3 regions of the Streptomyces sp. P9-2B-2 genome follow, and region 2 is predicted to be linked to each of the others. Evidence: riboswitches for the same ligand, from Rfam matches in the RefSeq annotation. Region 2 holds a riboswitch; each other region holds the start of a gene.

Region 1 (9,532 bases), 1.3 Mb from region 2:
GGCTCCTGGAGCCGGGGATTCCGCAGCCCGCCCCCGGCGCGCCCACGATGCTGCCGACCGAGGGCCGGGCCCATCCGCCGGTCCTCCTGCTCCACGGCTTCATCGACAACCGCTCCGTCTTCCTGCTGCTGCGCCGCTCACTGCACCGGCACGGCTGGCGCCATGTCGAGGCGCTCAACTACTCCCCGCTGACCTGCGATCTCCGTAAGGCCGCCGAATTGCTCGGCCGCCATGTGGAGGAGGTCTGCGCCCGGACCGGCCATCGCCGGGTGGATCTCGTGGGCCACAGCCTCGGCGGGCTCATCGCCCGCTATTACGTACAGCGGCTGGGCGGCGACATCCGCGTCCGTACGGTGGTCACGCTCGGCACCCCGCACTCCGGTACCCGTATCGCGCCCCTGCTGTCGGCGCACCCCCTCGTCCGCCAGATGCGCCCCGATTCCGAGGTGATAGCGGAGTTGGCGCGCCCGGCGCCGAATTGCCGCACGCAATTCGTGGCTTTCTGGAGTGCGGAGGATCAGGTGATGGTTCCGGCCACAACAGCGAAAATCAGTCACCCTGATTTGCTCGCGTACAACGTGCATGTCGCCGGTGTCGGACATCTCGCCCTGCCGGTCAATGGCACCGTCGCCGCCGGAATACGAGAAGCGCTGACCGCGGCGGAAACGGCGGAAGGAGCCGCGGACACCATTTCGGTGGCCTGACCGGCCGGCCGCGACGACCTGCCAGGCGTCCGCGGAAGGCCGTCACGACGCCGCATCGAGGCCGCATCGACGACATGATCTTGACGTGGAGTCGAACAAACATCGAACGAGGCGCCAAGAGCTCGCATGGGGACTGCCGAAAGGCGGCCAAATGCCCGATCTGGCCTAGCCCAAAACCAGTTGAAGATTGTCGCCGTCGCGTACCGCCGGGTACAGTCGCCGCTAATTCTCCTGCTGCCGAGGCGAAAGAGAAGTTGGTGAACGACCGTCACCCCTCGGAGGCCCAGCCTCCGACCGGCTCTCCTGCCGACGCCTCGTATGCGCATTACCCGGCTTACGACTCCTATGCACAGCAGGCCCCGGCCGGCGTCGCCGAATACGGCAACGGCGACCCCCTCTTCGGCTCGCTCCCCGGCTCGTACGAGACCGGTATGTACGACACCGGCACCTATGACACCGGGATGTACGACACCGGTACGCACGCGGCGGGCGCCTACGGCATGAGCGTCTACGGCACCGGCAGCCACGGCGCCGACACCTATGACACGGGGACGTACCCGGCGGGCGGCGGCTACGCCACCGGCGCGTACGACACCGGCGGCTACGCCTCACCCCAGTGGGACACCGGCGCATGGGAGACCGGCGGGTGGGGCACCGGCGTCTATGCCGCCGTCGACCCGCAGGTGTCCGACGCGGGCTACGACCCGTACGCGCACACCACCTACGACGCCTCGGCGCACGACGCGACCGCGTACGCCCCGTCCGGGCACGAGACAGCCGGTTATGACGCCACCGCGTACGGTCACGGCGGCTACGACACCGGGAGCTACGCCACCGGCACGTATGACACCGGCAGTTACGCCACCGGCGCGTACGAGGCCGCCGACGCGTTCGACGCCTTCGACCGGCAGGCCAGCGCGCTCCAGGAGACCGCGAGCTACGAGGCCACCGCGATCTGGTCGACCACGGACCAGGACCTGATCGCCAATATCCCGGCGCAGGCCGGACCGCCCCCGACCGACACCCTCCAGTGGGACCGCGCCACTTGGGACGAGGCCGGGCACTTCAGCAACGGCGGCCCCGACAGCGACCGGCCCGCGCACGACCCGTACGACACCGGCCGGACCGAGGCCGACGAGCACTCCCCCGGCGACGCCGAGGGCTACAGCGAGGCCGCGGCCGTGGCGGACGCCATGACGCAGGCCATGCCGATCACCCCCGCGGCCCCCGCCCCGGCCGGCCGGCGGGTCGCCGGGCCGGACGCCGGGAAGGCCGTCCGCGGCCGGGGCCGGCGGCGTACGGCGAAGCGGTCGGCGCTGCTGACCGTCGCGGTGCCCTCGGTCGCCGCCATGGGCGTGTGCGCCGCGGCCGCCGCTGCCGTCACCGATTTCGGCGGCGCCGACAAGGACGAGGCGACCACCCAGGCCGCGCCCGACGCCGGGGCCGTCAAACCGGCCGCGGCCAACAACAAGCTCGACACCCAGCTCGCCGGACTCAGCGCCAGCGCCGACGACTTCCGCGACCGGGCCAGCCGTACGCAGGAGCGGATCGACCTCAAGGAGCGCCAGGCGCAGGAGCGCAAGCGCAAGGTGGAGGAGGCTGCCCGCAAGGAGGCGGCGCGGCCCAAGTTCCTGCTGCCGGTCAAGCAGCACGGGCTGAGCGCCCAGTTCGGCCAGGCCGGGGTGAACTGGATGTCGCTGCACACCGGTATCGACTTCCCGGTCAGCTACGGCACCCCGGTCATGTCCGCCACCGACGGCACCGTGCGCACCCAGTGGAACTCCGCCTACGGCAACATGGCGATCGTGACGGCGCCCGACGGCACCGAGACGTGGTACTGCCACCTCAGCAGCACCAAGATCCGCTCCGGGTCGGTCAAGGCCGGTGACCAGATTGCCTATTCGGGCAACTCCGGCAATTCCACCGGACCGCATCTGCACTTCGAGGTGCGTCCCGGCGGCGGCGCGGCGGTCGACCCGCTGCCGTGGCTGCGCGACCACGGCCTCGACCCGAACTGACCTCCGACGGCTCCGTCGAAGCCCCCGAGGTATGTCCCCGGGGGCTTCCGGCTTTCGTTACAGCTTCTCCACCGGCGCATACCGCAGCAGCAGCCGCTTGGGCTTCTCGCCGCCGAAGTCGATCGTCGCCTCGGCGTTGTCGCCGCTGCCCTTGACGCCGACGACCGTGCCGAGGCCGAAGCTGTCGTGCGTGACGCGGTCGCCGATGGCCAGCGAGGCCGCCGGGCGGTCCTGGGAGCGGCGGGTCGCGAAGCCGCTGGGGCCCTTGGCGCGCGACGACGAGAAGGAGGAGCCGAAGCCGCCTCCGCCGCCCGCCGACAGGCCGCCCATGGAGGCGGAGGGCGTCGCCGGGCCCGTCCGCTTCCACTCCACGTAGTCGACCGGGATCTCCTCCAGGAACCGGGAGGGCGGGTTGTACGAGGGCTGGCCCCAGGCGCTGCGCATCGTCGAGCGGGTGACGTAGAGCCGCTCGCGGGCGCGGGTGATGCCGACATAGGCCAGCCGGCGCTCCTCCTCCAGCTCCTTGGTCTGGCCCAGCGAGCGCATGTGCGGGAAGACGCCGTCCTCCATGCCGGTCAGGAAGACGGTCGGGAATTCCAGGCCCTTGGCGGTGTGCAGCGTCATGAGGGTGATGACGCCGCTGCCTTCCTCGTCCTCGTCCGGGATCTGGTCGGAGTCGGCGACCAGCGCGACCTGCTCCAGGAAGTCCGAGAGGGTGCCGGGACCCGGGGCGGCAGCCCCCTCTGTCGCGGCCTCGCCGCGGTCCTGCTCGAACTCCAGGGCCACGGCGGCGAGTTCCTGGAGGTTCTCGATCCGGGTCTCGTCCTGGGGGTCGGTGGAGGCCTGGAGCTCGGCGAGGTAGCCCGTACGCTCCAGGACCGCTTCCAGGATGGTGGCGGGGCCGGCGCCGGACTCGACGATGGTCCGCAGCTCCTCCATGAGGACGTTGAAGCGCTTGACGGCGTTGGCGGACCGGGCCGCCATGCCGTATGCCTCGTCGACCCGGCGCAGTGCCTGCGGGAAGGTGATCTTCTCGCGCCCCGACAGGGCGTCGATCATCGCCTCGGCGCGGTCGCCGATGCCGCGCTTGGGCACGTTCAGGATGCGGCGCAGCGGGACGGTGTCCTCGGGGTTGCTGAGCACCCGCAGATAGGCGAGCACATCGCGGACCTCCTTGCGCTCGTAGAAGCGCACCCCGCCGACGACCTTGTAGGGCAGCCCGACCCGGATGAAGATCTCTTCGAAGACCCGGGACTGGGCGTTGGTGCGGTAGAAGACGGCGACATCGCCGGCCTTGGCGTCCTTGGCGTCCGTCAGCCGGTCGATCTCGTCGGCGACGAACTGGGCCTCGTCGTGCTCGGTGTCGGCGACATAGCCGGTGATCTTGGGGCCGGCGCCGGCGTCCGTCCAGAGGTTCTTGGGGCGGCGGTTCTCGTTGCGCTCGATGACGGCGTTGGCGGCGGACAGGATCGTCTGCGAGGAGCGGTAGTTCTGCTCCAGCAGGATCGTGGTCGCGTCCGGGTAGTCCTCCTCGAACTGGAGGATGTTGCGGATCGTGGCGCCGCGGAAGGCGTAGATCGACTGGTCGGCGTCACCGACGACGCACAGCTCGGCGGCGGTTTCCGCGGGGCCGACCAGTTCGCGCACGAGGGTGTACTGGGCGTGGTTGGTGTCCTGGTACTCGTCGACGAGGACATGGCGGAAGCGGCGGCGGTAGTGCTCGGCGACGTCCGGGAAGGCCTGGAGCAGATTGACCGTGGTCATGATGATGTCGTCGAAGTCCAGGGCGTTGGCCTCGCGCAGCCGTGCCTGGTATATCGCGTACGCCTCGGCGAGCGTCTTCTCAAAACCATCGGCAGCGGTGCCGGCGAAGGTCTCCTCGTCGATGAGCTCGTTCTTGAGGTTGGAGATCTTCGCGCTGAAGGACTTGGGCGGGTAGCGCTTGGGGTCCAGATCCAGATCGCGGCAGACCAGGGCCATCAGGCGCTTGGAGTCGGCGGCGTCGTAGATCGAGAAGGACGAGGTGAAGCCCAGCTTCTTGGACTCGCGGCGCAGGATGCGGACGCAGGCGCTGTGGAAGGTGGAGACCCACATGGCGTTCGCGCGCGGGCCGACCAGCTCCTCGACGCGCTCCTTCATCTCACCGGCGGCCTTGTTGGTGAACGTGATCGCGAGGATCTGGCCGGGGTGTACATGGCGCTCGGCGAGCAGATGCGCGATGCGGTGGGTCAGCACCCGGGTCTTGCCGGAGCCGGCACCGGCGACGATCAGCAGCGGACCGCCCGTGTGCACCACGGCGGCCTTCTGCTCGTCGTTGAGCCCCTCCAGCAGCGCCGCCGGGTCGATGGCGGGGCGGGCGGCGCCGTCGCGGTAGTACGGCTCCCTGGGCGCGGGCGCGTCGAACCTCCCGCCGAAGAGGTCGGCGGGGATCTCCTCCGGGGCCGGGCCGTGCTCGTCCTCCGGGGCCGGGCCGTGCTCGTCCTCGGGGGGCGGGGGGTGCTCCTCCTCGCCCTTGTGGCCGAGGTCCGCCAGGAAGCTGTCGTCAAAGAGGCTGCTCATCGCCCACCGAGTCTAGGCCGCCGCACTGACAGTCCGCCGCGGAGTGGCGGATTGCGCGCCACCACCGGGCGGCCCCCCGCGCAGCGCCAGGTCAGGAGGCCGGCGGCCGGGCGCCGGGCGGGCGGCGCTTCGTCTACCCGAATCCGACATCTGCCACAACAACCCCCGCATCGCGTTCAGGTCACGAAAAGGTTTCGGGCATATCGAACATCAGCCTTCACAGAAGCCACACGAGTTGGCTAACGTCCTCGCTCAGGCAGCCCGCCTCCCCGCGAACGACAGGTTCGCACGGGCCGCCGACGCCGAGTCCGGCCCTGCCCTCAGGCACCCGGAGCCGGGGACCCACCAGCACCACCGGGGTGAATCGATCCGTACGGCCGTCGCCAGTGGACGTCCGGACCGTAGGGCAAGCCTTCCGTCAGCGACACCGCCCGAACCCGACAGCTAACCCGGTAGGCGGTCCACGGAAGGAGTTGCCGGCCTTGGCGTCGCATCGCAAGCCGCGCACCAGCGTTCTCGCCTCACCCACAGGCCGCCGTACGGCGGCCGGCCTCACCACCGCCGCCCTCGCCTCGGTCACCCTGCTCTCGCAGTCCGCCGAAGCGGCCCCCAGGGCGCCCAAGCCCACCGTCGAAGAGGTCAAACAGAAGGTCGACGACCTCTACCACCAGGCCGAAGTGGCCACCCAGAAATACAACGCCGCCAAGGAGCGCGCCGACGGCCAGCGCCACACCGTGGACAGTCTGCTCGACGCCTCCGCCAAGCGCGCCGAGAAGATGAACGAGTCCCGGCGCCTGTTGGGCACCTTTGCCTCGGCGCAGTACCGGACCGGCGGCATGAACCCGACGGCGCAGCTGATGCTCGCCAAGGACCCGCAGCAGTTCGTCGACCGCAACCACCTCATGGAGCGGCTGACCGGCCGGCAGAAGCAGGCCGTCACCGACTACCAGGAGCAGCAGGCGGCGGCCACCAAGCAGCGCGCCCAGGCGACCCGCAGCCTGGAGCGGTTGCAGGAGTCGCAGGCCTCCCTCAAGGAGTCCAAGCGCTCCGTCCAGGACAAGCTGGCCGAGGCCCGGCAGCTGCTGTCCCGGCTGACCGCGCAGGAGAAGGCGCGGCTGGCGGAGCTGGAGCGCCAGAAGGAGGCGGCGGCCAAGCGCCGGGCCGCGGAGGAGGCGCGCAAGCAGCAGGAGCGGGAGCGCCAGCGGCAGCAGGACGGCGGCGGCTCGACGGGCGGCTCCACCGGTAGTGGCTCCACGGGCGGGTCCACGGGCGGCTCCACGGGCGACTCCACCACCAGCAAGGGCGCCAAGGCGCTCGCCTTCGCCCGCGCCCAGATCGGCAAGCCGTATGTCTGGGGCGCGACCGGACCCACGTCCTACGACTGCTCGGGGCTGACCCAGGCGGCGTGGAAGGCGGCGGGTGTCGATCTGCCGCGGACGACCTGGGACCAGGTCAAGGTGGGCCAGCGGGTGGCCACCAAGGATCTTCAGCCCGGCGACCTGGTCTTCTTCTATAACGACATCAGCCATGTCGGCATGTACCTGGGCGACGGGAAGATGGTCCACGCTCCGAAGCCGGGCGCCAGCGTCCGGGAGGAGTCGATCTACTACATGCCGATATACGGGAGCGTCCGCCCGGGCTGACCCCGGCCCGCTCCCCCACCAGACCACCCCCCACGGTCAACCCCCCACACGCCACCGCGCGGCCGTCGCCTCCGGATTCGAAGGCGAGGACCGCGCGGTGTGCCGTAGTGGGGCGCTCGTCAGGTCCAGAGCACCGCGATGAAGATGTTGGCCACGGTCAGGCCGCCGACCGCGCCGAAGAGCGCCTTGTCGACCGTCTCGTCGTCCCGCTTGACGTAGACCAGCGCCAGGATCACCACCAGGACGGCCATCTTGATGCCGAGCTTGATGTTGTTGAGCGGGTGATCCTGGGCCTGGTTGAGGCCGACCAGCACGATGCCGGTGACCAGCATCGTCAGCGCGCCGTGCAGCATGGCCGGCACGAAGCGGGCGGTGCCCGCGCTCATCGCCTTCATCTGGGTCAGAAAGCCGCCCAGCAGGGAGGCGATGCCGATGATGTGCAGGCCGACGAAGATATTGGTTACTACGTCCATAGTGCTGGATCGTAGCCGCCGTATAGCACGGCCCTTCGGGCAGGGCGCCCACTATCGCCGCTTCGGTCAGGCCAGGCCGGTCCCGGCCGTACGGCCATGGCGCCGCGGTCACCCGCGTACCCGCCGCGGTCGAAAGCGGACAATGCCGGGCAAGCACACTCACTGCCGCGACACCCAGGCTTAGCGTCCTCCTCCAGGCGGCCGACTCCCCGCCTCGCCGGTCTCCCACCGGCGTTCCGTCGGCCGCCCCCGCCGAGAGGTGCGGCGGCGGTCCGTTGCCCCCGTGACGGACCGCCGCCGGACCCGCGGCTCGAAGGGAAGGAAGTGACGGCCACCGTGGCCTCGCACCGCAAGCCCCGGCAGCATCCGCTCGCCTCCCTCACCGGTGGCGGCTCGCGCAGCGCGCGCACCGCCCGTACGGCCGCCACCCTGGCGCTGGCCGGCGCCGCCCCCACGTTCGGCCTCGCACAGGCCGCAGCCGCCCCCCTCACCCCCGACTTCGACGCCGCCGGCCACGCCGCACACCGGCTCACCCCCGCCCAGGTAAAGAACCGGGTCGACGCGCTGTACCAGGAGGCAGAGGTGGCCACGCAGAGCTACAACGGTGCGAAGGATTCCGCCGACACGGCACGGGAGGAGCTGAGCAGGCTCCAGGACGAGGCCGCCCGCAGGACCGGGAAGCTGAACGCCGCCCGCGCCGAACTGGGCGCGATGGCCGCCGGCCAGTACCGTTCCGGCGGCATCGACCCGACCGTACGGCTGCTGCTGTCCGCGGACCCGCAGCGCTATCTGGACGGCGCCGCGGTGCTGGAGCGTACGGGCAGCCATCAGGCGACCGCCGTGGCCGGTTACGCGCGCCGGCTCGGCAGCGTCCGGCAGGTCCGGCAGCGGGCCGAGGACACCGTGGAGCGGCTGGCGGACACCGAGGCGCAGCTGAAGAAGCACCGGGTCACCGTCGTACACAAGCTGGACGCCGCCGAGCAGTTGCTGTCCCGGCTGACCGCGGAGCAGCGGCAGCGGATGACGGCCCGGGACGGCGCACGGAGCGGGCCCGGCCAGGGCCGTACAGGCCAGGAGGACGGCCACGGGGGCGGCACGCTCAGCCGGCTTCCCGGCGCGGTGGGGGCCGCCGCGGCGCAGGCGCCCAACCCCCGCGCCGCCCGCGCCGTCTCCTTCGCCTACAGCGCCCTCGGCAAGCCGTACGTCTGGGGCGCGACGGGGCCCGCCGGCTACGACTGCTCGGGGCTGACCCAGGCCGCCTGGAAGGCCGGCGGGGTCGCCCTGCCCCGTACGACCTACACCCAGATCAGCTCCGGGCCGCGGGTCGCCCGCTCCCAACTCGCCCCCGGTGATCTGGTGTTCTTCTACTCGGGCATCAGCCATGTGGGGATCTACGTCGGGGACGGCCGGATGATCCACGCGCCACACCCGGGAGCGCCTGTACGGATCGCGCCGATCGACCAGATGCCGTTCGCGGCGGCGACCCGGCCCGCGTAACGGGGAGGGAGTGCGCGGCGGGAGTGCCGGACTGCCGGGCGCGGAAAGGGATTCGGGCCTTGGCGGCCCCGGTGGCGATCTTGCCGGTGGCGTCCCCGGCCCGGTCCCGGGTGCGGTCCCGGTTGCGGCGAGGGCCCGGGGCCGTCCCCGTGTGGTCACGCCCTGAGCTGTGTCCCCAGCCAGCGGAAGATCTGCGGGACCTGGTGCTCCCAGACCGCCGTGGTGTGGCCGCCCGCGTTCGCCGGGATCAGCTGCACCGTCACCGTCGTCGGGAGCTGCGCGAACTGCCGCAGGGCGAGGCCGGACTGGTAGCCGTCGCGGGCCGCGCCCGACACATACAGCGCGGTACGCGGCGGCTTGCCGGCCGCGTTGGCCGACTGCAGGATGTGCAGCGGGTTGGACTCGGTGCGCAGCTTGGGGTCCTTGCCGGCCAGCGAGTCGCGCTCCAGCGCCGGGTCGTTGTAGCCGGACATGGCGACCGCGGCACGGTAACGGTCGGGGTGGGCCAGCGCGAGCTTGGTGGCGCAGTGCGCACCGGCCGAATACCCGGCCAGGGCCCAGGAGTCGGGCTTGTCGCCGGCCCGGAAGTTGTCAATGATCATCTTGCGGACGTCGACGGTCAGCCAGCTGTCGGCGTT
Region 2 (9,532 bases):
CGCGACTCGTGGCTGCTCGACCGTGCTCAGATCCAGCCCGGACCGGAGTCCGCCGCGAGCGACGCCGAGTCGTTCACCGCTCGCATCCGCGCGGTGCTGGAATCCCGCACGGTCGAGGAGCTTTTTCAGCGGCTGGAAGCCGGCGGCCTCCTGCTGAGGCTGTCTTCCGACGTCACGCCGACGGCGTATCGCTGCGCGACCGTCAGCCGGACCGAACTCGAACAGCTCCGGCGGATCACCGACATCGTCCGCCACGGCAGGGTCCGGCGCATCGGCGCCGACACGGTGGAACTCGGCGGGGCGACCGTCCCCGCCCGCCCCGGAACCCTCTACATCGACTGCACCGCGGACGGCCTCGAGGCGCGGCCGGTGGTGCCGATGTTCAGTGGCTCCCGCATCACGTTGCAGACGCTCGTCCCGTGCCAGCAGGTGTTCAGCGCCGCCTTCGCCGCCCACGTCGAGGCAACATATGAGGACGACGCCGAGAAGAACCGGATATGCGTCGCCGCGCCTCACCCCAACACCGCCCTGGACTGGCTCCGCAGCAGTGCGCACCTCGATGACCTGCTCCTGCGGTGGTTTGCGGACCGTGGGCTCCTCGAATGGTGCGACGCATCGCGTCTGACGAAATACTCGATCGGCTCGCTCCCCGACGAACTGCGGACCGCGCTCTTCGAGGGCCTGCACGCCGAGAGGAAGCAACTGCAGCAACTGCTGGCACACGAGGACCAGACCGTGGCAGTGACAGTGGCAGCGAACTGACCACCGTCACCGGGCGGTCCTGCGCGCCGAATTGAAGATCTGACGCAGGCGAGGGGCGACCCACACGGTCCGGTACGGTCGGCCTCGACCAGGTGTGATCTCTGCAGTTGTTCGACCAGCTCAGGAAGTCGCTGCTGGTCCAGCCGTGGATGCGCGATCTGGCCGTCACGGTCAGCTGCTTCGTCTTGTCCACCCCGGTGGCGGCCGCTGGCCGCCGTCGGGGCGGTCCTGTCATCGCACCTACCGCCTCGTGCCCCAACCGTGCCCTCCAGCACGGTCAACAACGGTCATAAACGGTGCTCAAGAGCCCTCCCGAACAGGCGGACTCAGCATCGTTTTCCCAGGTCAGAGACCATATCGAGCACTCATGCCCCCTTGATTCCCAAGCTCAGGGCACAGGATAGGTCCGCGTCGCGTGGCCAAAGCTGCTTGGCAACCAGTCATTACGGGGGCGGCAGAGGGTTCCGGAGGCACACGAAGCAATCGCCGGACTGGGGCTGAGGAAGGTGGGATGGTGATCCGACTTCACCAGCTCTCGTCTCACGGGACTTGGGTGAGGAGCCGGGCATCCGACAGGAGAGGACGACAGGCCGTGACGGAACAGCGCTGCGATCGCTGTGATCTCATCATCGGGGCGGGGTGCGCCTGCCCGTCCGAGGGTGTGGCTCCTCGCATGGTTGGCGGCCAAGCACCGAAACAGGCCAGCCGCCCCGGGCAGCCGCCCCACGCCATCATCGTGTCGCCCGCGGGGAACGCCCACCTGCCCGGCTGCAACCACCTCTCCGACAGCGAAATCGCTGGGCCGAAGTTCGGCTGGGTGGCCGGCCCCGATCCCGATGCCTGGTCCCGCATCTCGGAGTCGCAGCCGCTGCGAGCCACCGAGGGCAACACCGGGCGAGTGGCGACCCGTCGCTGCCTGACTTGCGATACCTACGGATAAGGCGCTGCGCCGAATGCCTGGTCAGCCGTCCGCCATGCGTGAGCGATGCGTGAGCGGACGGCGTGACACAGGCCGGTCCGGCGCTGGACCTGGCGTCAGCTGTAGGTGCTGTGACCAGGGAGAACTGGACTCCGGTGGACTACCTGGGACCGTCGGTCCCAGGTTCGTCGGGTCTTTTAATCCATTGGTTCAGGGTTCGAGCCCCTGATGGCCCACCAGAAGCGGGACGGCGAGACCGTCCGCCGGATGGAGTGCCCCGAGGGCCCGGACCGATTGCGGTCCGGGCCCTCGGGCGTGAGCGGGGTGTGGGGCGGGCCTCAAGTGCCTTTGACCGGAACGAGCTTGGGGGACTTCAGGCGGGCGCGGCGGCCGCTGCTTCCGCCCGGGCTTCCTCGGCCGCCCGCGTGCTGCCTCCCCCGGCCGGTCCCGTGACCCGTCCGGCCCCCGACGAGTCGCCGTCCCGGCCCGTACCGGCAAGCCTGGGGACGTCGAGGCGACCGGCACGACGGTCCCGTACGGACGGGCGGGAGTGGGGCGAGGCCGGTGCGGATGCTCCGAGGTGAGGCGCCCCCCGAGGGCGACGGGGAGCGCCGTGCCCGGCTGGTGTGGTCCGGCCGACTGCTGGTGCGCCGGCTTCCGGTCCTCCTGATCGTCGGCGGCGTCGCCTTCGGCGTGGGGACGCCCGCCGGATACACCGCCGCCCCCTTCTTCTCGGCCGCCCCACTGGTCGCCGCGCCGCTCTACGCACTGCGCGGCACCGTTCTCACGGCCCTGGCCGCCGTGCTCGGCGAGATCTGGGTCGTCCTCTACCGCAGCGGCGCCGCGCAGGACCACGGCGAGTCGGTGACGGAGACCGCCTTGGTCCTTGTTGTCGCCCTGTCGGCCGTCGGCATCAACCGGGTCGTCCGGAGCGCCGACATCCGCCCGGCCGCCATACAGGACGTCTCGGCGGCCGCCCAGCGCGCCGTCCTGCCCACGCCGCCCGAACGGCTCGCCGGGCTCGCCATCGCCGCCCGCTATGTGGGCGCGCGGGTGGCGGACCGGAGCGGCGGTGACCTCTACGCGGTGCAGGAGACCCCGCACGGCGTACGGCTGCTGGTCGGCGACGTACGGGGCAAGGGGCTGGACGCGGTGCGGACCGCGGTGATCGTCATCGGCGCCTTCCGTGAGGCGGCGGAACAGGAGCGCACCCTGGGGGCGGTGGCGGGCCGGCTGGAGCGGGCGCTGCGGCGGGAGGGCGGGCGGTGCGAGGGGGTGGAGCAGGCCGAGGGGTTCACCACTGCCGTACTGGCCGAGATCCCCGCCGACGGGCAGTCCGTTCTGCGGGTGCTCAACCGGGGGCACCCGTCCCCGCTGCTGCTCACCCCGGACGGCGGGCTGCGCGAACTGCTCCCCGAGGCGCCGGCGCCGCCCCTCGGGCTGGGCGAGATGGCGAGCCGGCCGGACCGGCCGGACGAGTCGTTCTTCCCGGCCGGGGCCCTGCTGCTCTTCTTCACCGACGGGGTGACCGGGGCCCGGGACCTGCTCGGCCGCTACTACAACCCGTCGGGCAAACTGCGCGGCTGCCGCTTCCCCGGCCCGGACGTCCTCGTGGACACCCTCGTCGAGGATGTGGCACGGCATACGGGCGGTGCGCCGGCCGACGACATGGCGCTGCTGGCGGTGCAGCGGCCCATGGGGGCGTAGGGGGCCCCGAGCCCGCTCAGCGCCGCAGGCTGTCCCTCGCGCCGGAGAGGCTGTGCAGGCTCTGCCCGTGGGGGCCGGTGAGTGCGACCGGGCGGCCGTCGAGTGCGAGGGTCAGATGCAGGGTGTCGTCCGGGCGGGGCGCGTGGGGTGCGGAGTCGGTGATCCACGGCAGCACGGAGTGGTGCTCGTGGGAGATCCAGTGGCCGCCGCCGGGCCGCCCGTCGAGCAGCGACCGTACGAGGCGCACGAACTCCTCGCGGCGGGCGGGCGGGAGATAAGGCAGCACGGCGCTGTGGAAGATGACCAGCGTCGCCTCGGGCGGTGCCTCGGCGGCGAGCGCGGGCAGCTCGTCGATCAGGTCGCCGCGCACCATCCGCGGCCGCGGCGCCGTCCGTACCGCGTCGACGGCCGCGGACAGCCGGGCCGCGCGTTCCTCGTCGCCCGGCCATACGAGCGCCTGGAGCCAGCGCAGATCGTCCCGTTCGTCCACCGGGTCGAGCGGGTCCAGGTCGATGCCGGCCCGCCAGACGATCTGCGGCAGCCGTTCGGGCAGCTCGTCGGCCGCCCCTCCCGTACGGCAGGTCAACACCAGCGGGCTCTCCGGGGCCCCCAGCTCGGCCCGGAGGACGCCGCCCGCCCGGTGGCCCGCGCCGTCCTCGCCGTCGGCCTCGTACCGGTAGCGGTAGCGGCCGGGGTGCAGACACAGCCCCGCGGACGTGCCGGCCTCCAGCAGCGCCAGCGGCTGCGGCAGACGGGCGAGCAGCGGCAGCAGGGGGGCGCAGTGGGCCGGTTCATTGGTCTGGGCGGCGCGCTGCATGATCACCGCGCGCACCTCGTCCCAGTGCCGGATCGTCCACTCGCGCCAGCGCCCGTACGCGGCCGCACCGCGCGGGCCCATTTCGGCGTGCGGGCCGTCGAGGTAGCGGACGGCGGCGAGCAGGAGGTCCGGCTGCTGTTTGCTGCCGGCGGGCAGCGAGCCGGACAGCAGATCGCAGAACTCCGGGTCCTGGCTGATCCGCGCGCTCAGCTCCTCGTGTGCGTCCGACCGGCCGCGCGCCTCCCACCAGGAGAACTCCCGGTACCGCTCCGCCACTCCCCACGCGTTACCGGCAGCCCGTCCGGCGTTCCCGGTGTTCCCGACGTTGACGACCATGATCCGACGTTACTGCTCTCACCCTCCGTAACTGAGGGGCACCCCTGTGCATAACAACTGGCACACAATCCGCGGGAGATCGTTTAGAGGTGGCGGGCCGACTCGCCCGGATTGCTGCCCTGCTGGCCGAAAAGGCCGCGCGGCGGCTTGCGCGGAGCGCATACGGATTCGTGGGAACGCTTGGAATTCGGTCGCCGTCTCTATTACTGTCCGATAACGCAGCGCGGTCGTCCCAGCCGTCGCCCGAGGCGGCACCGCGCGCCGACGCCGAATCCCGCACGCGCTTTTCACGCACCCCCAAGCACTTCGAACTGCACCTAGGGAACCGGGGAACCACTTCCTTGGGGTGAATCGGACGCCCTCCGCCAGTGGGCGTCCGTAGGAGACCTTCCTGCTCCGAACCCGTCAGCTAACCCGGTAGGCGAGAAGGAAGGAAAGGAGTGCGCCCCCGTGGCGTCCAACAGGCCTACCCCCGTGGACCCGTCCGCCTACGAGCTCGATGACCGAGGTGCCTTCCCCGGCCCCGGTGTCGATGACGGCGACGGACCGTGGGAGGAATGGAATCCCACCGAGGAATCCACCCGTTCCGTTCGAGGCAAGCACCGCGTCGCCAAGCAGCGCGGCGGCGGATTCGCCCGCAGCGGCACCGTCCTGGGTGTCGGCGTCATCGCGGCGGTCGGCGCGAGCGGCATGGCCTCGGCCGAGGGCCGTCCGCCGGTGCCGATCTCGATGCCCGACGTCGGCGGCATGGCCGACGACCTCTCCGAGAAACTGCCGGATGCCAAGGAGCTTCCCGGCATCGGCGACCTGATATCCGACGACGGCTCCGCGGCCGCCGACGCCGCCTCGGCTCCCGCCGACGGCACGGCCACCGCCGCTTCCATGGGGACGGGCGCGGACACGGGGAACGCCGCGGGCGCCGGTGAGGCGCTGCGCAGCCGCATCCTCCAGCAGGCCGACGCGCAGCAGGGCACCGCCGAGCAGGAGGCCCGCGAGGCCGCCGAGAAGGCCGCTGTCCAGCAGGCCGCAGCGGAAGCCGCCGCCCACCAGAAGTCGGCCGAGAAGGCCGCAGCAGCCAAGAAGGCGGCCGAGATGGAGGCCAAGCGCAAGGCGGAGGAAGCGGCCCGACGGAAGGCCGAGGCCGAACGCCTCGCCAAACTGGCGAAGAGCTTCATCACCCCCGTGTCCTCCTACACGCTCACCGCCGGCTTCGGCCAGGCCGGCGACCGCTGGGCCGCCGACCACACCGGACAGGACTTCGCCGCGCCGACCGGCACCCCCATCAAGGCGGTGCACTCCGGCACCATCACCCAGGCCGGCTGGGCCGGCTCGTACGGCTACCGCATCGTCCTCACCCTCGACGACGGCACCGAACTCTGGTTCTGCCACCTCTCCTCGATGGTGAAGACCTCCGGCAAGGTCAGCACCGGCGACGTCATCGGCCGCGTCGGCGCCACCGGCAACGTCACCGGCCCCCACCTCCACCTGGAGGTACGCCCCGGCGCCGGCGACCCGATCGACCCGATGCCGTGGCTGCGCGATCATGGGCTCAATGTGTGACCGAGGGCCTCGAAGCCTGAACTGCACCCTCAACCCGTAAGGGCCCGAGGGGAGTTGTCGTTCGGGGGAAGAGGAAGGAATAACTCCTCTTCCCCCGGCGCTGCAACGACGTATGACCGCGACACACAGCACCCCAGGCGCCCGCAGCACCCGCAAGCCCCTCGGCTCGCTCTCCGTCTCCCCGCTGTCCCTCGGGGGCAATGTCTTCGGCTGGACGGCCGACGAAGCCACGTCCTTCGCCGTCCTCGACGCGTATGTGGCGGGCGGCGGCAATTTCGTCGACACCGCCGACGCCTACTCGCACTGGGTCCCCGGCAACAAGGGCGGCGAATCCGAGACCGTCATCGGCAACTGGCTGGCCTCCCGCGGCAACCGCTCCGAGGTCGTCATAGCCACCAAGGTCGGCGCCCTCCCCGGCTACAAGGGCCTGTCCCCCGCCACCATCAAGTCCGCGGTCGACGCCTCCCTGACCCGTCTGCGCACCGACTACATCGACCTCTATTACACCCACTACGACGACGAGTCGGTCGAGGTCCCGGAGTTCCTCACCGCCCTCGACGACCTCGTCCGGGCCGGCAAGGTCCGCGAGATCGCCGCCTCCAACATCTCGGCGCAGCGCCTGGAGGAGTCCCTGGCCTGCTCAGCCCGCGAGGGCCTGGCCCGCTATGTCGCCCTCCAGCCCCACTACAACCTGGTCTCCCGCGACACCTACGAAGGCGAACTCGCCGAGGTCGCCGCCCGCCACGACCTGGCCGCCGTGCCGTATTACGCCCTCGCCTCCGGCTTCCTGACCGGCAAGTACCGCCCGGGGACCCACGTCGACAGCGCCCGCTCCGGAGGCGCCGCCAAGTACGTGGACACCGACCGCGGCCGCCGCGTCCTCCAGGCCCTCGACACCGTCGCCGCCGCCCACGGGGCCGAACTCGCCACCGTCGCCCTGGCCTGGCTCGCCGGCCGGCCCACCGTCGCGGCGCCGATCGCGAGCGCCCGGACGGTGTCCCAACTCCCGGCTCTGCTGGCGGTGGGGGATGTGGCGCTTACGGAGGACGAACTCAAGCTGCTGGACGAGGCTTCCGCCTGACCCAGTCCCTGAGGGGGAGAGAGCGAAGCGCGACCGTCCGCCCGCTTCCTCCCCCTCCTCCGTCCTACTTCCGGCGATCCACCACGGCCCACGACGCAGCGGCCACCCCACCCGCCACCGCGAACACCGAAGGCCACGCCCCGATCTTCTTCGCCAACGGATGCGACCCGGCAAACGCCGCCACGTACACCCCGCTCAACGCGGCCGCCGTCACATTCCCCGCCTTGCGCTGCCACTCCCGCGCCGCCACGGCCCCGGCCGCCGCCAGTGCCACTCCGCCCAGGGGGCGCTTCTTGGTCCAGCGGGCTACGGCGTAGCCGCCTACTAGGCCGGTGGCGGTTACTGCTGCGGTCGGAATACCAGCCATCACTAAGCCCTTCTGCAATCAAACAACTGAGCCTGTTCTTCTGCTGACTCTACGTCGCACCATCGGCGGCAGAGGGGCGTGCCGCAGCATTGTGACTTGGCAAGCACGGCAACGAGTTCATGCTGAACACGTACGCTGGCAGTGACGTTGAGTGTGCAGAGAGGGGCCGAACGTGTCATCTGACGCTACTCCGGAACTGCCTTACGAGCCGATCGCGTTTGGCCAGCGAATGCAGGTGCTTCGCCTCCGCCGCGGCATGAGCCGGACCGTCCTTGCTGGGCTATTGGGCAAGTCGCCGAGCTGGGTAAAGCAAGTTGAGGGGGGACGGCTCCAGATGCCGAAGCTCCCTATGGTTCTGCGGATCGCTGAGGCTCTCCGCGTACCGAACCTTGCCGATCTCGTTGGTGAGCACGCGACGGCGATCTCGCTCTTCGCGGGTCCCGGCCACGCCCGCCTTCCGCACGTACGGGACGCCCTCAACGAGTACCCGCTGACGACCGTGCGCCAGGCCCCGTCCGCCGCACATCTGAAGTACCGCATCGCCCATGCGTGGCAGGCCCGACACTCTGCTCCCCATCACCGCGACGTGATCGGCGAACTGCTCCCGCGCCTCATCCGCGACGCTCAAGCCTCTTTGGCTCAAGCGGAGTCGGGAACGGAAAGAAGGGCTGCACAGTCCGTGTTGTCCGAGGTCTACAGCCTCAGCCAGTTCTTCCTCGCTTACCAATCTGACGCACCGTTGCTGTGGCGGGTAGTGGAGCGCGGTTTGGTCTCCGCGCAAGAATCCGAGGATCCACACACCATCGGCGTCGCGGCGTGGCTTGCGGCACAGGCACATCGCGACAGTGGTCCCGCGCACTACGACGCCGCCGACGCCGTAAACCTGGCGACTCTCCGCTACCTCGAACCCCTCCTTCCTGAAGCCGACGATGACGTACTTGCCATCACGGGGGCGCTGAACTTCGAGGCCGGATATACCGCGGCCCGACGAGGAGACGCCGGCACCGCCTGGCGCTACTGGGATGTCGCGCGGTCCATGGCAGGGCGACTTCCCGCGAACTATTTCCACCCCGTGACCTCGTTCTCCAGGGCGATCATGGGTGCTCACGCGGTGACCGTAGCCGTGGAGCTGCACGCAGGCGGTGAAAGCGTCAGACAAGCCGCTGCCGCAGACGTGACGCTCATCCCGTCGCGGCCGCGGAGCGCTCGCCACCGTATTGAAGAGGCGCGTGGCTACTACCTCGACGGCCAGGCCGAAACTGCTCTGGCAGTTCTGGACAAGGCCCACCAGGCCGCTCCCGAAACCATCCGCTACAACGGATACGCGCGGCGGATCGTCTTGGAAGAGACCGAGTCGAGGAGCCCAGCGCAACGGCGTAGGGCAAGCGAACTCGCCGTGAAGATTGGTGCGTTGGCCGCATAAATGAAGGGGTACAAACTGTGCCCCTGACGCTCTCCAGATGGCCGTACGGTCAGTCTCGCCTGACCGTACGAAGACCCCCGCGACCGCTCCACACGGTCCGGGGGCAGGGCCAACCTGAGAAAGCAGGTCAACGTGTCGCACTGTATCGCCCGAATCTTCGAACCCATTTTGCGGGCACTGCTACCTCCATCGGGTCGGCGCAGGCCACTACAGCCGCGACGACGGGACGTACAGGTCATTGCCCGTCACGTGGACACCGGCGCCGGAGCGCGCTGCGCCATGAAGGGGGCGGGCTGATGAGTGTTCGGCAGTTGCTGCGTCTGCTGCCCTGGCCGAACTCAGCGGGCCACCCCTGCTACCTGTCCACCGACGGGACAGGGCTCTTGTCGCGCCTTGCTGACGATATGGAGCAGATGCAGCTCGACATGGGAAGCGACCTTCTCGACTTCGCGCGCGAACTGCTTAATGACAGCAAGGTCACGCACCATGAACTTCGCTTCCTCGTCCGCCGGTTGACAGAGGCCCTCAGCGACGCGTTACGCGTTGCTGAAAGCCGTGGC
Region 3 (9,532 bases), 540 kb from region 2:
CGCCTCCTGTACGACGCCGAACGCCTCCACGGCCCCCACCACCCGTTCCCGGAGGAACTCCGCCGGACGCTGTACTGGCTGGGGAGGGTGCAGGGGTGAGCGGGGGCCCACCGCCCGAGACGTCGTGGCCGGACGCCCTCGCTACATCCCGGGGTGCGGCGGGGCGGGGGCTGACGCTGACGGACGAGAAGGACAGCGGACCAGAAACCGACCCCGGCACAGATCGTTGGCCGAAGCAGTGGCCTGGGCCACGCCGACTCCATAGCATCGATCAATCAAGGTCGAGACTCCGTCGCACGATCTGCCGGGAGGCCATGTGTTCCGCCGAAGGACAGCGCTCTCCGTATCCGCCACCGCCGCTCTGCTGGCCGCGACCCCGTTGCTGGCCGCGTGCGGCAACGATGCCCATCCCGGTGCCGCGGCCATCGTGGACGGGAAGCGGATCACCGTCTCGCAGCTTCAGGCGAAGGTGAAGGACGTGCGCGCCGCGCAGGCCAAGTCCCCGCAGGGCGGGCAGCTCGTCATGAACACCGGGCGGCTGAGCCTGGCCACCCTCAACGGCATGATCTTCGACGAGGTGCTGGCGCGCGGTGCGCAGGACGCCGGGGTGACGGTCAGCCGCGGTGACATCCAGAAGTGGCGCGGCCGGGCCGAGAAGCAGGCCGGCAGTGCCGAGCGGCTGAAGGCGATGTGGCTTCAGCAGGGTGTGGCCCCGGACGAGATCGATGCCATGGTCCGTAACCAGCTGCTGCTCGACGGCGTCGCCGAGCATCTGCACGCGGACCGCCGCGCGCCGCAGGGCCAGCAGAAGCTCGCCGGCGCGCTGGCCAAGACCTCCCGGTCCATGGGGATCGACGTCAATCCGCGGTTCGGCAAGTGGGACGACCAGCAGGTCATCCTCGGCGAGACCAAGGACCCGTGGATCACCCGGGAGCCCGCGAAGCAGCAGGCCTGACCGGAAGCCGGGCGGTCGGGCGGTGGGGCGGCTAGGCGGTTGGGCGGGTCGGGCCCGGGGCCGGAAGCCCGACCGCCGACCGGGGCCTGGCACCCGGCCGTCTCAGTCCCACCCGCCGACCGGCGCCCGGCCGTCTCGGCCCCGTCCGCCCACCGCCACCGATCACTGTCAGTGCCGTGCGTTACGTTCGAGGCGTGAACGCTGACGCCTCCGCCTCCGCCGCCGGTACCGGCGCCGACGCCCGTCCTGAGGGTGCCGGCACCGGACGCCTGGTTCTGCTCACCACCAGCCACCGGGTCGCCCCCGGGCTCCTGTCCTGGCCCGCCTGGCAGATATTGCGGGCGGCCGACCGTGTGGTGAGCGCCGATCCGGATCATCCGCAGCTGGCTTATCTGCGGGAGGCCGGTATCGAGGTGGAGACCGCCGCGCCCGCCGCCCGCGAACTGGTCGACTACTGCGTGCCGGAGGCCCGTACGGCCGTCGTGCTGACCTCGGCGGAGGGGGAGAGCGCACTGACCGACGGCCTGGCACGGCTGGCCGGTTCCGGGCGGGAGACCATGCCGGATCTTGAGCTGCTGCCCGGCTCCTACGACCTGCCCGGTGCCCGGCTGCTCGATCTCGTCCAGGTCATGGACCAGATCCGCGCCGAGTGCCCCTGGAGCAGCGTCCGTACGCACCGCGATCTAGCCAAGTACGGCATCGAGGAGGCGTATGAGCTGGTCGAGGCCATCGAGGAGGGCGACCGCGCGGAGCTGAGGGAGGAGCTCGGGGATGTGCTTCTCCAGGTCGTCTTCCATGCCCGGATCGCGCAGGACGATCCGGACGAGCCGTTCTCCATCGACGATGTGGCGGGCACGCTCGTGGAGAAGCTGCTGCACCGCCACCCCCATGTCTTCGGGGACGAGGACGCGGCCACCCCGGAGGACGTCAAGGCGCACTGGCTGCGGAAGAAGGCGGAGGAGAAGCAGCGGGAGTCGGTGACCGAGGGGATTCCGCTGGCGCAGCCGGGGCTGGCGCTCGCGGCGAAGCTGGCGTCGCGGGTGCGGACGGCGGGCATCGAGGTCGCGCCGCCGGCCGGTGAGGGCATCGGCTATGAACTGCTGGCGCTCGCCGTACGGGCGGAGGCGGAGGGCGTCGACCCGGAGGCCGCCCTGCGCGCGGCGGCCCGGGCCTACCGCGATGCGGTGGTGGCCGCCGAGGGCAGCGCCAAGTAGGCGCTGTCAACCAAGCGGGGCCGCTTAATACAGAGGGCGCGCGCCGGGTGGGCCGGCGCCGCTCAGCCACGACATCACCAGCGGCCCCGCTCAGTCAGCACCTGACCGACGGCGTCACCGCCTCGCTTTCCGCGACCGCCCCCTTCCGGCCCCCGCCGGCCGCACGCCGGCGCATGCGTTCCAGCGCCCACAGGGCCACGACCACGGCGGCCAGCGTCGCGCCCAGCACGCACACCCCGTGCCAGCCCGCGGCGCCCCAGACCGCGGAGGTCAGTGCGGAGCCGATCGCGCCGCCCACGAAGTAGCTGGTCATGTAGGCGGAGTTGAGGCGGTTACGGGATTCGGGGCGCACCGCGTAGACCAGGTTCTGGTTGCTGATGTGGACCGCCTGTGCGGACAGGTCCAGGATGATCACCCCGGCGAGCAGCGCGGCCAGGGACCAGGCGCCGCCCGCTCCGCCGAGGGCCAGCAAGCCCCACGAACCCAGCAGCAGGAACGCCGCCGCGCCGGTGACCCGGTGCGCCAGGCCGCGGTCCGCCAGCCGTCCGGCCACCGAGGCGGACAGTGAGCCGGCCGCGCCGACCAGGCCCAGCAGCCCGATGGCCGACTCCTGCCAGCCGTAGGAGGGCCCGGACATCAGGAACGCCAGCGCCGTCCACAGCACGCTGAAGCCCGCGAAGGTCAGGGCGCCCAGCGCGCCCCGCCACCGCAGCACCGGCTCCTGGCGGAACAGCGCCAGCGTGGAGCGCAGCAGCGCCGGATAGCGCAGCCCGGCGGTGGTGCGCAGGGCCGGCAGCCGGAGCCGCAGCAGTACCGCCATCAGCAGCATCAGCGCCGCGTTGACCCAGTACACGGTGCGCCAGCCGCCCAGTTCGGCGAGCAGCCCGGCGGCCGTACGGGCCAGCAGGATGCCGAGCAGCAGCCCGGTCATGACGGTGCCGACGGTCCGGCCGCGCTCGGCGGGTGCCGCGAGGGTCGCCGCGTACGGCACCACGACCTGGGCGGCGACCGAGGCGAGTCCGGTCAGGGCGGTGCCGGTGAGCAGGAGGGCGGCGTTGGGCGCGCTCGCCGTGACGGTGAGGAAGACCGCGGTCAGCGCGGTCAGGGTGACGGCCAGCCCGCGCCGCTCCAGCAGATCGCCGAGCGGGACGAGCAGCAGCAGACCGAGGCCGTAGCCGACCTGGGCGACGGTGACGACCAGCGCGGCGGTGGACGCGGACAGGTGCAGATCGCGGCCGATGACGTCCAGCAGCGGCTGGGCGAAGTAGTTGCCGGCGACGGAGAGTCCGGCGGCGACCGACATCAGCAGCAGGGTGCCGCGGCCCAGGCCCGGTCGCGTCGCGGCGGTGTCCCCGGCGGCCGGCTCCGGTATGTGCTCGGTCTCCATGACCTGACCTCCTCTGTGCGCCCACGGCCACCGCGGCGGCGGGCGCGTTCCAGCCTGGGGCCGGGCGATCGATGAGTCCAACACATCGTTGTCATCGCATCGATCGTGGATGCAGATCGATCGGTCTAGGGTCGGTTCGTATGGAGCTTCAGCAGATGCGGTATGTGGTCGCGGTCGCCGAGACCGGCGGGTTCACCCGGGCCGCCGAGCGCTGTCATGTGGTGCAGTCCGCGCTCAGCCATCAGATCGCCCGGCTGGAGAAGGAGCTCGGGGCCCGGCTCTTCGACCGGACCAGCCGCAGTGTCCGGCTGACCGCCGCCGGGGAGGCGTTCGTCCCGGTCGCCCGGCAGGCGCTGGAGGCGGCCGAGCGGGCCCGTGCCGAGGTGGCGGCGGCGACCGGGGAGGTGCGCGGCCGGCTCGCGGTCGGCGCGATCACCACCGTCGCGGCCGTGGACCTCGCCCGTGAGCTGGGGGCCTTCCGTACGCGGTGCCCGCAGGTGCGGATCAGTCTGCAGACCGACATGAGCGATGAGCTCATCGAGCAGGTGCGGCAGGGCGTGCTGGACGTCGCGTTCGTCGGGCTGGTGCCCGGGGCCCGCACCGTCGGCGTACGGGAGAAGGAGCTGGCGCGTGGCGAGCTGGTCGCCATCGTGCCGCCGGGGCATCCGCTGGCGGGGCGGGAGTGGACCACGCTGTCGCGGATGGCGCGGGAGACCTTCGTCGACTTCACGGCGGGGTCGGCGGCCCGGCGGCAGCGCGATGACGCGTTCCGGGCGGCGGGGCTGACCGCGGAGGTGGCGTTCGAGGTGACCACGGTCGAGTTCCTGGCGAAGCTGGTGCGGGCGGGCCTGGGCGTCGGCATGGTCCCGGAGGCCATCGCCTCCGAGCTGGCCGGGCTGCACATCGTGCGGGTGCGCCCGGCGCCCGAGCGCACCGAGCGGGTGGTGTGGAGCGGCCTCGGCCCGTCGCCGGCGGCGGTGGCCTTTCTGACCGGGCTGGGGGTGGAGGTCTCGTAGCCGGGCCCCCGCCCGGTGCGCGGGCGCGCCGTTGTGCGCCCAGCGGTTACGGTCGGAAGGTGCACGACAAGCCCCACACCCCCGCCGCCGACGCCCCGGCGGGCTGCCCCGCCGCCGGGCCCGCCCCCGCCCTGTTCACCTGGGAGTTCGCCGCCGACCCGTACCCCGCGTACGCCTGGCTGCGCGAGCATGCGCCGGTGCACCGGACCGAGCTGCCCAGCGGCGTCGAGGCCTGGCTGGTGACGCGGTACACCGAGGCGCGGCAGGCGCTCGCCGACGCCCGGCTGTCCAAGAACCCGGTCCACCACAGCGAGGCCGCGCACGGCAAGGGCAAGGTCGGCATCCCGGGGGAGCGCAGCGCGAACCTGATGACGCATCTGCTCAATATCGACCCCCCGGACCACACCCGGCTGCGCCGGCTGGTCTCGAAGGCGTTCACCCCGCGCCGGGTCGCCGCCTTCGCCCCGCGGGTCCAGGAGCTGACCGACCAGCTCATCGACGCCATGATCGCCAAGCCGGGCGGCGCGGGGCAGGCCGATCTGATCCATGAGTTCGCGTTCCCGCTGCCCATCTACGCGATCTGCGATCTGCTGGGGGTGCCGCGCGAGGACCAGGACGACTTCCGGGACTGGGCGGGCATGATGCTGCGACACACGAAAGCGGGGCACGGCGGTGGACCGCGCGGCGGCGTCGCAAAGTCGGTCAAGAAGATGCGCGGCTATCTCGCCGAGCTGATCCACCGCAAGCGCGCGTCGCTGGGCGACACCGCCGAGGCGGACGAGGATCTGATCTCCGCCCTGATCCGGGCCTCCGACCACGGGGAGCATCTGACCGAGAACGAGGCCGCAGCGATGGCCTTTATCCTGCTGTTCGCCGGTTTTGAGACCACCGTGAACTTGATCGGTAACGGCCTCTACGCGCTGCTGCGCCACCCCGCCCAGCGGGAGCTGCTCCAGAAGTCGATCGCGGCGGGCGACGCCGAGCTGCTCACCACCGGCATCGAGGAACTGCTCCGCTACGACGGCCCCGTGGAGCTGGCGACCTGGCGGTTCGCGACCGAGGAGCTGACGCTCGGCGGGCAGCGGATCGCGGAGGGGGACCCGGTCCTGGTGGTGCTGGCCGCCGCCGACCGCGACCCGGCGCGCTTCGAGGAGCCGGATGTGCTCGATCTGACCCGGCGTGACAACCAGCATCTGGGATACGGGCACGGCATCCACTACTGCCTGGGTGCGCCGCTCGCCCGGCTCGAAGGACAGACCGCGCTGGCGACCCTGCTGACCCGCCTCCCGGACATCCGGCTTGCGGCGGAACCGGACGATTTGCGCTGGCGCGGCGGGCTCATCATGCGCGGACTGCGTTCACTTCCGGTGGAGTTCACTCCGGATCGGCTCTGACCAGCGACAAGGCCATATGTGACGCAGAGTCAACTGCGTGACCTTTACGTGATCTCCGCTACACCGACTTGTGACTACCCGTGACCCCGGCTACCTTTCGACCCTACGATCGACAGGCTTCACTCGATCGGTCGAAGCGGCGATGTGGGGGACCGTTGTATACGGTGCCGCTCGCGTGCGTCGGCCGGCCGGAAGCCTCGTCGAGCAGCTCGAAGAGCTCGTCGACAACTCAACCGCCGCGCGAAAGGCATCCGCATGCGTTCCGGGAACGGCCGACATCGTCGCCCCCGTCAGGCACCGGCCATCTTTGTCACGGCGGGAGTGACCGGCGCCGGCTTCGCCCTCCCCCTCCTCGGGGCGAGCGGCGCACACGCCGCCGACACCGCGACCTGGGACAAGGTCGCCCAGTGCGAGAGTGCAGGCGTGTGGAGCGCCGCCTCGGGCAACGGCTACTACGGCGGCCTCCAGCTGACCCAGGAGATGTGGGACGACTACGGCGGCTCGGCCTACGCCTCGCGCCCCGACTACGCCAGTCGCTCCCAGCAGATCGCCGTGGCCGAGTCGATCCTCGACGACCGCGGGCCGGACGCCTGGCCGAGCTGCGCCGTGAACGCGGGGCTGACCGGCGACGGCAAGGCCCCGGAGGTCGACCCCGGCAGCACCAGCACCCCCGCGCCCGACCCGTCGGACTCGCAGGGCTCCCTCGACCCCTGGGACACCTCCGGTTCCCACGACCACGGGGACTCCGCCGGCAAGGACGACGCGCCGCGCGATGAGCAGGGCGACGAGCAGGACAGGCGGCCGTCCGACGCGACGCCCTCGCCCGACGCCTCGGACTCCGGCGAGCCCGGCGACGCGTCCACGAGCCCGGAGCCGTCCGACCCGGCCACGCCCGGCGACCGGGACGACGACCACGACCCGTCGCAGTCCGCCGACCCGTCCGACGACGCCCCGTCCGACGACGACGCGTCCGGCAGCCCCTCCACGGACCCGTCCGGGGACGGCAGCCGCACGGACAGCACCGGCACGCCCCGCGAGGTGCCCGCCAAGGGCAAGCACCGCGGTGAGGCGGGCGACGAGGGCGCCAAGGACGACGACGGCAGGTCCGGCGGCCGGCACGCCTCGCGCGGCGATGACGCGCACCGTACGGGCCCGGCGGCCGGCGGCGACTACACGGTGCGCCCGGGTGACAGCCTGTCAGCCATCGCCACGGCCCACCGGCTGCCCGGCGGCTGGGCCGCGCTCTACGACCGCAACGAGGGCGTCATCGGGTCCGACGCGGACCTGATCCAGCCCGGTCAGCAGCTCGATCTCGGGCGGAACGCAGGGTAGTTCGGCACCCTTCGCCCTCTTTTGGGAAAGTGAGACAAGGGTCTCGTTGACTCTCGTGGGGTCCGGTGTGCTCAACACCGGCATACCGGGCCCCACCTGCGGATACGTAATCAACCCGTGATCAAAAGCGGTCAACTTGGTTCAGATGGTGGGGTTTGAACCCCAGGGGTATTACTGCTTAACGTCAGGATCGCTCGCCAAAGCGAGCCCCTCGATCACGCGCCGAATCCTGCCGGTGGTCGAAGGCACTTGACGCGCAAGCGCCGAAGGCAGGAGCGGGGGACCCAAGGTAAGTGCCGGCCCCGCCCGTGAAAACGGGTCAACCGGCTTGGGGTGAAGCCAGGTGCGCTTGCGTACCGGGCCGGGCGACTCATCAGCCCGAACCCGACAGCTCACCTCGTAGGCGTCGGTGAGGAAACGAACGAACCATGCTGATCTTCAAGGGCAAGCACCGTCGTCCCTCCAAGGCCGTCCGCGTCGCCACCCTCGCCGGTGTGGCCAGTGCCGCCGTGGCCGTCCCGATGATGGGTGCCACCTCCGCCTCCGCCGCCTCCGTCGCCACCTGGGACAAGGTCGCCCAGTGCGAGTCCGGCGGCAACTGGTCGATCAACACCGGTAACGGCTACTTCGGTGGCCTCCAGTTCTCCAACTCCAGCTGGGCCGCCGCCGGTGGTACCAAGTACGCGCCGCGCGCCGACCTGGCCAGCAAGGCCCAGCAGATCTCCGCCGCCGAGAAGCTCCTCGCCATCCAGGGCCCGGGCGCCTGGTCCTGCGCCGGTGCGGGCAACCTGACCGCCGGTGGTCCGTCCCCCGACGTCGACACCTCCGCGCAGACCAAGTCCGCGCCGAAGCAGGAGTCGGCCAAGCCGGAGGTCAAGAAGGCCCCGTCCCAGGACCGTGCCTCGCGCTCCGCCGAGCGCAAGTCCACCGGCCACGGCAACTACACCGTCAAGGCGGGCGACACCCTCGCCAAGATCGCCAAGGCGCACGGCACCAACTGGAAGTCGGTCTACGAGGCCAACAAGTCGGTCATCGGCGGCAACCCGAACCTGATCATGCCGGGTCAGCAGCTCAACGTCTGAGCCGGAGCTCACCGGGGCTCCTGAGGGCCCGAGCGGCGGGCCCCCTTTCCCTCCGTGAGACCGCCCCGTCACGGCGCGCCCTTCCCCCCAGCGCGCCGTGGCGGGGCTTCTCCCGTTCCGGGCCGCACCGGGCCCGCACCCGGCGCGCGCCGCCCGGCGGCAGGCCGCTGACCGGCGCCGTTCCGCGACTTCTCCCGCTCGGCGAACAATGTGCCAAACGTCCCGCCCGCTGGGCCTTTGGGCAGGTTTTCGGGGGTGTTCCGTCCCACGGAGCGGGCCAAGGGCAGGCGGACGAGCCCGGGGCCGTTAGGCTCATGCGCAGAACGCCAGACACCCACGAAGGAGACAACGTGCCGTCGATCGACGTCGTCGTAGCCCGCGAAATTCTCGACTCGCGAGGTAATCCCACGGTCGAGGTCGAGGTCGGCCTCGACGACGGCAGCACCGGCCGTGCCGCCGTCCCGTCCGGCGCCTCCACCGGCGCCTTCGAGGCCATCGAGCTCCGCGACGGCGACCCGAACCGCTACCTCGGCAAGGGCGTCGAGAAGGCCGTCCTGGCCGTCATCGAGCAGATCGGCCCGGAGCTCGTCGGCTACGACGCGACCGAGCAGCGGCTGATCGACCAGGCGATGTTCGACCTGGACGCCACCGACAACAAGGGCTCGCTCGGCGCCAACGCCATCCTCGGCGTCTCCCTCGCCGTCGCGCACGCCGCCTCCGAGGCCAGCGACCTTCCGCTGTTCCGCTACCTCGGCGGCCCGAACGCGCACGTCCTGCCCGTCCCGATGATGAACATCCTCAACGGTGGGTCGCACGCCGACTCCAACGTGGACATCCAGGAGTTCATGATCGCCCCGATCGGCGCGGAGTCCTTCTCCGAGGCGCTGCGCTGGGGCACCGAGGTCTACCACACCCTCAAGAAGGTCCTGAAGGAGCGCGGCCTGTCCACCGGTCTCGGTGACGAGGGTGGCTTCGCCCCGAACCTGGGCTCCAACCGTGAGGCCCTCGACCTCATCCTGGAGGCCATCAAGCAGGCCGGTTACGCCCCCGGCCAGGACATCGCGCTCGCGCTGGACGTCGCCGCCTCCGAGTTCTACAAGGACGGCAAGTACCAGTTCGAGGGCAAGGACCGCTCGGCCGCCGAGATGACCG

What was found. Region 2 has a riboswitch for cyclic di-AMP ahead of QT196_RS18530 (M23 family metallopeptidase). Riboswitches for the same ligand answer to the same signal wherever they lie in the genome.
Region 1: it holds a riboswitch for cyclic di-AMP, as region 2 does, so the genes downstream of both, QT196_RS24620 (C40 family peptidase) here and QT196_RS18530 (M23 family metallopeptidase) in region 2, are expected to answer to the same signal.
Region 3: it holds a riboswitch for cyclic di-AMP, as region 2 does, so the genes downstream of both, QT196_RS16085 (transglycosylase family protein) here and QT196_RS18530 (M23 family metallopeptidase) in region 2, are expected to answer to the same signal.

Annotation. Positions count from the first base shown of each region.
Region 1 covers NZ_CP129126.1:5,584,698-5,594,229, reverse strand. Annotated here, with positions in the region: gene QT196_RS24635 (alpha/beta fold hydrolase) at 1-704, shown strand, start outside; gene QT196_RS24630 (peptidoglycan DD-metalloendopeptidase family protein) at 962-2,722, shown strand; gene pcrA (DNA helicase PcrA) at 2,780-5,281, opposite strand; cyclic di-AMP (ydaO/yuaA leader) riboswitch at 5,572-5,756, shown strand; gene QT196_RS24620 (C40 family peptidase) at 5,764-6,924, shown strand; gene QT196_RS24615 (hypothetical protein) at 7,044-7,397, opposite strand; gene QT196_RS24610 (C40 family peptidase) at 7,722-8,894, shown strand; gene QT196_RS24605 (alpha/beta hydrolase-fold protein) at 9,050-9,532, opposite strand, start outside.
Region 2 covers NZ_CP129126.1:4,249,420-4,258,951, reverse strand. Annotated here, with positions in the region: gene QT196_RS18545 (FAD/NAD(P)-binding protein) at 1-762, shown strand, start outside; gene QT196_RS18540 (PP2C family protein-serine/threonine phosphatase) at 2,252-3,388, shown strand; gene QT196_RS18535 (DUF2332 domain-containing protein) at 3,405-4,541, opposite strand; cyclic di-AMP (ydaO/yuaA leader) riboswitch at 4,826-4,980, shown strand; gene QT196_RS18530 (M23 family metallopeptidase) at 4,992-6,101, shown strand; gene QT196_RS18525 (aldo/keto reductase) at 6,214-7,182, shown strand; gene QT196_RS18520 (hypothetical protein) at 7,247-7,549, opposite strand; gene QT196_RS18515 (helix-turn-helix transcriptional regulator) at 7,722-8,972, shown strand; gene QT196_RS18510 (hypothetical protein) at 9,269-9,532, shown strand, end outside.
Region 3 covers NZ_CP129126.1:3,710,486-3,720,017, reverse strand. Annotated here, with positions in the region: gene QT196_RS16120 (serine/threonine-protein kinase) at 1-99, shown strand, start outside; gene QT196_RS16115 (SurA N-terminal domain-containing protein) at 317-955, shown strand; gene QT196_RS16110 (nucleoside triphosphate pyrophosphohydrolase) at 1,150-2,169, shown strand; gene QT196_RS16105 (MFS transporter) at 2,264-3,556, opposite strand; gene QT196_RS16100 (LysR family transcriptional regulator) at 3,697-4,572, shown strand; gene QT196_RS16095 (cytochrome P450) at 4,632-5,966, shown strand; gene QT196_RS16090 (transglycosylase family protein) at 6,222-7,298, shown strand; cyclic di-AMP (ydaO/yuaA leader) riboswitch at 7,550-7,719, shown strand; gene QT196_RS16085 (transglycosylase family protein) at 7,727-8,380, shown strand; gene eno (phosphopyruvate hydratase) at 8,731-9,532, shown strand, end outside.